2 regions of the Psychrobacillus mangrovi genome follow, and region 2 is predicted to be linked to the other one. Evidence: riboswitches for the same ligand, from Rfam matches in the RefSeq annotation. Region 2 holds a riboswitch; the other holds the start of a gene.

Region 1 (4,441 bases), on a different contig from region 2:
GACTGCAAAGGGGTGGGCCTCTGACACTGACTGGAGCTGTAATCGGGAAAGTATTTCTTCTGTATTGTTTCCTCCACCATAAGCAACTTCATCACGTACACTTTTCGTAAGAAATAAAAACTCTGGCGATTGCGGAACATACCCTAAAAAACTAGGTTCCACATTTCCGCTAGAAGGGATTAACTGACACAATGCCTTCAACAAAGTAGACTTACCGCTACCATTTGGTCCTGCTAAAACAGTAACTTCCCCTTGTTTTAATGAAAATGAGGTTTCTTTTAAAAATGGTTTTGCCTTTATTTTATTCGCAACTAGTGAAGCATCTTCTCTTAAACTATTTTTTCTTCTTTCTAATGGGGAACTCGGCTCTCCTTGAATTAATGGAATACTCCTATCAAAAAAATTTTCCCATAAATCCAAACGGTGCTCTATTGCAACTATTGTCATCTGTCTCTTCTGTTGCAACTGATTCAACCATTCAACATATTTTTTCGCAGTGTATGGATCTAAATGCGAGATTGGTTCGTCTAGCAACAAAACCTCTGGCTCCATGATGAGTGCACAAGCAGTTGCAATGCGTTGTTTTTGACCGCCAGAAAGCTTTTGAATAGTTGCATGACGAAATTCGCTCAAGTCTGTTAGAGTCAGAATTTCACTAATTCGTGTTTCCATTTCTTCTCTTGGAACATGCAAATTCTCTAGTGTAAAAGCAAGCTCTTCCTCGACCGTTTGCATACAAAATTGAGCATCAGGATCTTGAAAAACAGTTGCTATTCGGTGATTTATTTCCCCGGGAATATATGAAGTGCTTTCCTTTCCAAATAATTTAACGGAGCCAGTTAAAATTCCATCGCAATTATCCGGGTATAGGCGATTGCCCAAATAAAGTAATGTAGTTTTTCCGCAACCACTTGGTCCTGTAATAACTACACGCTCACCATTTTGAATAGAAAATGAAAGATCTTTCAATATCCATTTGTCCTCATCAGGATAACGAAAACTCACATCTGTAAATTGAATTATGTCATGCACGAACATCACCTTTATTTGTACGAGAAATTGCATATCCCCTAAGTGAACCAGTAGCAAGTAATCCGTCCGACAAAGCTTTACCACCGATACCCGCTATTACGGCTCCACTCAGAATACGTATACCGAACATTAAAGCCACATATCCAGTACTAAATACACTAAATCCTCCTAAAAAGTATCCATAAACAAAACTAAAGACGGAAGATCCTACGCCAGCAAGCATCAACACCCAAAGGTCAAAACGTTTGTAGCGAGTGGCAGCAAATACTGCTTCAGCTCCGAGTCCTTGGATAACCCCTGAAAGTATTAATCGAGGTCCCACAGCATTCCCTAGTAATACTTCAATCGCAGCTGCAATCGTTTCTGAGACGACAGCTGCACCAGGTTTACGAATGATATACATACAAATGATCGACACAATAAACCAAATGCCAAAAATCCATTCATAGGCAATCGGTCCAATAAATCCAGCCCAAATATTACCTATATGAAGAAATAGCAAATAGACAATACCAAACACAACAGCAAATAAAGACATAAGTACAATCTCTTTTAACTTCCAAGACTTCAGCATATTAAAGACCTCCATGCGAAGGGCTATTAATACTCATTGAAACGGTCATGACCAAGTGCTTATATTCTTCTGAGCGAGCATGTGTAAATGTTTCTTCGTAAAATGCAAACACATCATGAATATCCCCGTGAATACCACTTGCATAATGCATAGATTCATTGAATACTCCTCGTTCTTTTGCACGGTCAACTTCTCTATAAATCACATCCATATAATTTGGGTTATTCATCGGATAAAGTGCAAACTGTGAAGATACATATTGCTTTGTATTGTCTTTATTTGCAACTTCATCGCCTTTATCTAAATAGACGTCTCCAGCAGTATCTCCAGGACAACCAGCTGAAAAGGTACCGGATAAAGCAATATGAATACCGGTTTTAGCGGCATGCAGCGTAATTGCCTTTGCCACATTGAATACATGCACCTGTTTCCCTCGAATGACAGTAGACACATCGTCTGTATGCATCCACACATTCGATGTATCAGTTTCCTGAAGCGCACCTTTAATAACTGAAATAAAATCATTAGTCATCGGATGCAAAGAAAAACGAAATCCGACGATAGGGCTTAAACCACATTGCATATAAAAAACCTCCTAAAATTTTTCATAAAAAAAGACCACATCCGTGAAGATGCAGCCACTTATCCAAAATGAAAAAAGTCGGAAAGTCACCGCACTTCCTCACGCAGGTATTATCCTGATCGAGTTTTAAGGGATCGGAGCAAAAGCTCGCATCTCAGCCATAATGGGCACCCCTAGTGCAGAAAACGGTATGTAGTTGTGCAGATTATTGTTCAAAACAATCTGTATTTTTTATGTGCCACCAGTATACCCTATGACACTATCATTGTAAATGTAGTTGCAAAATTTCGTTCTTTAAGAAACTTACATTCGATTTTTCAATGGAGCATAATGAAGAGTTGGAAAGAAAAATTGAAATGTTTGATGATTGAATAAATTTGCTAAAAATCATTACGAATTGGTCTTTTACTCAAAAGGATTAATCGAGGCAGATATTCGAGGAATCTTTAAAGAAGCTTGAATGGAAAGATAAACGAAGGTACGGAGACTGATGAGGGAAATGTCCATGAGTAATTAGCAGCCGAAATTGCATCCTTGGCTACTTTATTTTTGGCAGTTTCTCAAAAAGCTAAGTGCATTAAGGGGGAGAGGGGGCGGGTGTTAAAATAGGAGTAACCATTTAGGATAAAGGGTATTAAGCATGGATCTAGTTGTTATACTGGAGGGGCTATAGAGAAAGTTTTCAACGATATACAATTAGAAGACAGATAACCTGAGTATATGGATGCTTCAAGATATGAAGAATTATTAATGTAGTTACTATGCATACACAACAATTCAATAAATCAGGAATAAGTGATTGAGTAATATTTTTTTTTACAAACTCAATGATTAAAAGGATGAGAAACCGACAATGATAGAAACTTTTCCGGTGGGATTAACGGTCCTTTTATTGTGGGCAGTGTAATTTAGAAAAATAAAAGACTGCTAATTCATAAAGAATAGCAGTCCCTCTTTAGTTTATATTACTAATAAAGTGGTGTAATAAATTTTTTGACTTCTGGGTGTGAGTCTTGTCTAAGTTGATACAAGTTCTTTTATAGTTTTTAGGTTTTTTCTAAAGTAGTCTAAATCTATGTCAATTTTATATTTTTCTTCTGAAAAAGGTTCCAAAACATCACTCAAAAGGCAATCAAACTTGTGGATTAAAAATCTGTACTGGTACTCCCTTGCTAATTCAATTCCTTTTTTAACCCATGAATCATATTCCTTATTATCTTGATTTTTTAAATAGGCAGCATAATAATAGATCGCTTCGACATAATAATATTTGATATGTTCTAAGTTCTCTATTGCAGTTTCATAAAATGTAATTGCCTTTTTGAAATCTTTTTCTAAAAAAGCATACATAAGGTTTTTCAATCCAAATGAATACGGATTTACGACAACAAGGTTCCTAACATCATGCTTATTAATCACACCCATTTTGGCCTTGATATAAGTAAACTGCATAATAGAAAGGTGCTCTTTTTTATAAATTTGATCAATTCGCGTATTTAAGTAATCTAATTCCAAAGTACCTAGATTAAAGAGAACTTCTAATGAAAAGAAAGACTCTTTATTTTTTGTACTATATTCTTCAAACTCGGAAAACAACTTATAGGCACCTATACTAAAGAGTAGATCAGCACTACCAATCCACCAATTTTTATAGGTCTTATTTTTAATAGATTCATTAATAAATTTAAGTTCATTGCCGTATTTATATATACTTGCGGCATTTGAATAAATCTGCGCATTAACAAAATCCTTTGAGTTTAATAATGCAAAAAATCTATCTAGTGGAAGTGATTTTTGCAATTCAATTAAACTCTCTCTAAATTCCCCTTCATAATATCTTAATTTATATATTAGGGTATCTATAAGCATATCAGCTTTGTCAACATCTTGGAAAAAATCTTTTAACCCTCTAATATTTTTTTCATATTTTTTCGCTTGATTAATATCATTTGAATACGTTGCAATATTAGTAATGTATTTCAATAAACTTATTTTATTTGCTACAGACACATGTTCTAAATAATTTAAGCTACTGAAAAGATTTTCCATGTTATAGTCGAAAATCTCTATGAGCTGGCTTTTATTCTCCATTGTTTCCATGGCTTGTAATGAGTAAGCATTGTATTCATATGCTTTGTCATAATATGCTTTTTTTTCATCTACATTTCTATCGTTAAACTTATGTGCTGCAAATCTCCCTACAATAGATTGAAGTTTAATAGTGGCGCTTGAATTTTGTAATAGTGATTTGT
Region 2 (4,441 bases):
AATAAAAAAACCTGCTCCCCGTTAAAACTTATCTGGGAGCAGGTTTATTTATTTTATTGTCTTTTTTGATTTCATTAATTTACGAATAATTGGATAGACCACTGGTGCCCATTTTATCACGATTTTTGCAACGTTTTTTATTTTCATTAGAATCGCTCCCAAAGATTAATTAGTATTAATTTTGTTCCCGTTATAACGGTAGTATAAACATTATCTTAATACCTTCACACCTTGGATAATATTCCATACAAGGATAATAATATAACTAACTAAGTATAAAAATACAAATAAAAACGGTGCCGATGCCATAAAAAGCGATTGTTCATTAACAGCTGCATTCATAAACACGGTAAAAAAGCTCGAGAATAGAGCTATAAATAATACGATCATAAATATAAAGGGGATAAGATGTGAAATTAGCGACCTTTTCGCATGATGTTTCACTTCGGTATCTTGGGAAACAAAGAAGACAATGATCGGAAGTATAAAAGGTGCAAACAATACACTAAAATAAGATAGTGCAGATAAAATTCGGTTGTTTTCCATATGAATACACTCCTCTCCGATTACTTATCTAATATACGTATCTTTACAAAATTAGTTTCAGCTTTTAGCAAAGGAAACTAATATATCTTTATATGTTTCTACTGATGATATGGAAACATACTCTTTTTCTCCATGCCAATCTGCTCCTGATGGCCCAAACTCTACAGCTCCTGTTCCATTTTTTGCATAGAAACGGGTATCCGCTGATCCATGTTGCCCAAATAAATTAGTATTTCGTCCAGTTTTTATATTAGTTACGGATTGTAGCTTAATTACATAGGGATTTTTGTCTTTAGTTGTGACCGCTGGCTCAGAGGCATAAACAAGTACTTCATTTCCGGGAAAATGTTTGTGAGCAACCTCTGTTATTTCTTTAATTATCTCGGTGGGGTTTTGTCCAGGAACAAAGCGTATGTCGTAGCTTATGACACATTCGTCTGGAACAACATTGTATCTGTCGCCTGCATGTATTTTAGCCAAGTTTAGAGAAGGATAATCATAATATTCATTACTAGCAGTTAAAAAAGAGAGTTGTCGAATTTCTTTGTCTAAAGTTAATGCCTCTTCAATTGCATTTATTCCTTCCCAAGGGCGACTACCATGACTTGATTTGCCTTTCATTTTAATATCAAGTTGAACAATTCCTTTTGCTTGGAGGCCGATATGCAAGTGGGTTGGTTCTGCGCAAATAACAAAATCTCCATGATGACCTTGGTCAACTAAATACTTGGATGTTTCTCCAGTTGTTTCTTCGTCGGTTACAAGATGTAGTTGAATTTGTTTCGTAAGTTGTTCAGGTTCTCTGGAGAGTTCATAGAATGCTTGCATCATAGCAGCAACTCCCGCTTTCATATCAGCAGAGCCCCGGCCAAATAATTGATCACCTTCTATAAAAGGATTAAACTGCTCTTTGTTGCCAGGAACTACATCTACATGTCCATTCCAAATAACGCATTCCTTACCATTACCGATTTCAGATACAAGCATAAGCTTAGAATTTATTTTATGTAAAGTTGTACTAATACCTTTTTCTTCAAGCCATTTTTTACAAAATAAAAGTGCTTCATTTGCTCCGTCCACATTATCACTTTTTATACGAATTAAGTCTTTCAACAAATCTATCATGTAAGTTCCTCCATTTTCATATTATATTTTCATAAGTATAACAATGAACAACAGGGGGTTGCATTACTTATTTCATTGGGCTACAATGAACACGAACTAAATAATTCATTACCACAAGGGGCGTCGCTTATGCGGCTGAGATAGTACCCTTCGAACCTGTAAGTTCATGCTTGCGTAGGGATGTGGATGGAAACTGACAATCGCGCGATGTCTGGGTCTATCCCGACGTCGTTTTTTTGTGGTCGAAAAAGGAGATTACTATGAAAAATCAACGCGTTTTATTGTTAGTGGAAATCGCAATTTTTGCGGCTCTTGGATATATTTTAGATATTATAGGATTTGGTATGCCCCAGGGCGGCACAGTCACTTTTGTACTGGTTCCTGTAATTTTAATAGCTTTTCGTCGAGGGATAATGGCGGGCATTATAACAGGATTTTTAATAGGAATGCTGCAAGTAGTAACAGCTCGTTTTTATGCTGCACCATTATCCTTAGAAATTGTCATTCTACAAGTGGGAATAGACTATTTTATTGCATTCATGGTAGCAGGCTTTGCAGGATTATTAAGACCTGCTTTTTTAAAGGCATATGAAAACAAAGATAAAATGAAAATGGCGACTGCGGTCATTACTGGAGCATTTATAGCAGCATTTCTTCGCTATCTAGCCCATGTGACTTCTGGAATTTTGTTTTTTGGTGAATTTGCTGGAAATCAAAACGTCGTAGTTTATTCATTTATCTATAACTCTACTTATATGATCCCTGTATTTTTACTTGCAGCATTTGTTTGTGTGATTTTATTCATTAAGGCTCCGCGCCTTATACTGCCGAACAAAGCATAAATATGATATGATTGTTGTACAGTTTAACCTGTATTAGAATAAGTTAATACAGGTTAAGCCTTCGGCGGATGTCACAGATTTTGTATAAGACATAATCGTGCAAGCACGATACAAAATCTAGACACAAATACGCCAAGGCGTATTTGATATGAGAAGGGATCTTGTAAAGATGATTGTACAAACAAATGAAGAATTAGAAGCGTTAAAAAAAATAGGTCGTATTGTTGCGGAAATTCGTGACGCAATGAGAGTTGCAACAAAGCCTGGTATTACCACAAAGGAATTGGATGAAATTGGTGGTAAGCTTTTTAAAGACCATGGGGCAATATCAGGACCAATGGGTGAGTATGATTTTCCGGGATATACTTGTATAAGCGTAAATGAAGAAGTGGCACATGGTATTCCAGGCTCACGCATTATTCAAGAGGGAGATGTTGTCAATATTGACGTATCTGGATCTTATGATGGTTATTTTTCAGATACAGGCATTTCTTTTGTTGTTGGTGAAGGTTATGAAGAAAAAGAAAAGTTATGTGCAGTGGCAGAAAGTGCGTTTAATCGGGCTATGTTAAAAGTGAAAGCTGGATCTCGCCTGAATAGAATCGGAAAAGAGGTTGAGAGAGAAGCGAAAGACAATGGTTTACATGTCATTATGAACTTAACTGGTCATGGGATTGGTAAATCACTTCATGAAGCTCCACAGCACGTACTCAATTATTATGATGCATGGGATCCAACGATTTTAAAAGAGGGAATGGTGCTAGCAGTAGAACCATTTATCTCTCAAAAAGCTGAACATATTGTAGAATCAGGAGACGGTTGGACTTTTGTGACACCTGATAAATCATTAGTTGCCCAAATTGAGCATACAATTGTCGTGACAAAAGAAGGTCCGCTATTTTTGACCAAATTAGATTGATAAAAAATGGATAGTAAAAAATGCCTTGGAAATTAAGATTTCCGAGGCATTTTTTTTATAAATAATATTCCTACTATAAGTACAAAACTTAAAAAAATTGATGCGGAGGTTATTAATAATTCATGTAACATATGTCGGTAGGCAATCCCGATAAACGCCCAAATAAAGACTAATACAATCACTGGGTCATTATAATGGAAACGAATATGTAATGCAATTGCTGTAGCAATTGTAAGAAAGATAACAACCCAAAGTGATTTCGTCATGCCCCAACCACCAAATTCTACATAAGTAAGATAGTAGTCAATATTATCAAAGGTTGCGACGAATATCCACCCTAAGTAAATAGAAATAGGGAGCCTCTTTATCCATAATTGCTCATCAGAAGAATACGTTTTATATAATATAAACAGTACTCCTAATAAAGCAAATATATCAATAAGGGCGAATAAAAATAACTCGTAATGCCAAAAGAAAATCCAAAGAATATTTAAAATGGAGCTACTTACAAATAATATTACTCTTGTCGCGGATATGGATTCTCCACTTTTAAATTCTTTTACAATATTCCAAATCCAATATGCAAGTAATAAATATATGGCAATCCAGATGAGAAATACGTAGCTTGCAGGAGTAAATAATGAAGGTAGTCTATTTGAAATTTCTCCGGTTGTTTGATGATTAATCGGTAGAGTATTTGCGAGTATATTTACCATGATGGTAGAGAACAAGCTTATAATCAAAAAGATTATTTTAATCATACGCATCCCTCCTATTTATTATAGTATACCTTTGAAATTTTATTGCGACAAATTCATTTGTGAATGTTTCATGGCAAAACCCAGAATAACGGAAAATAAAAATCATGATATAATATATTTCGAACTAGTATGAATTTTTAAGGGGGAAAAATAATGGGGAAATTAGAATATCCGATTACTTGGGATTTAGATGTGTTCTTTGAAGGTGGAAGTGAATCTAAAGCGTTGCGAGACCATTTAGATGTAGT

Evidence for each region. Region 2 has a riboswitch for thiamine pyrophosphate ahead of thiT (energy-coupled thiamine transporter ThiT). Riboswitches for the same ligand answer to the same signal wherever they lie in the genome.
Region 1: linked by a shared signal. The riboswitch ahead of WAX74_RS09600 (YkoF family thiamine/hydroxymethylpyrimidine-binding protein) and the one ahead of thiT (energy-coupled thiamine transporter ThiT) in region 2 are both predicted to bind thiamine pyrophosphate.

Annotation. Positions count from the first base shown of each region.
Region 1 is NZ_JBAWSY010000005.1:163,393-167,833, reverse strand. It holds gene WAX74_RS09610 (ABC transporter ATP-binding protein) at 1-1,038, opposite strand, end outside; gene WAX74_RS09605 (ECF transporter S component) at 1,025-1,606, opposite strand; gene WAX74_RS09600 (YkoF family thiamine/hydroxymethylpyrimidine-binding protein) at 1,608-2,189, opposite strand; TPP riboswitch at 2,269-2,374, opposite strand; gene WAX74_RS09595 (SIR2 family protein) at 3,207-4,441, opposite strand, start outside.
Region 2 is NZ_JBAWSY010000007.1:50,774-55,214, reverse strand. It holds gene WAX74_RS11285 (DUF4870 domain-containing protein) at 211-546, opposite strand; gene WAX74_RS11280 (M20 family metallopeptidase) at 604-1,671, opposite strand; TPP riboswitch at 1,778-1,869, shown strand; gene thiT (energy-coupled thiamine transporter ThiT) at 1,932-2,513, shown strand; gene map (type I methionyl aminopeptidase) at 2,683-3,432, shown strand; gene WAX74_RS11265 (TspO/MBR family protein) at 3,465-4,193, opposite strand; gene WAX74_RS11260 (M3 family oligoendopeptidase) at 4,347-4,441, shown strand, end outside.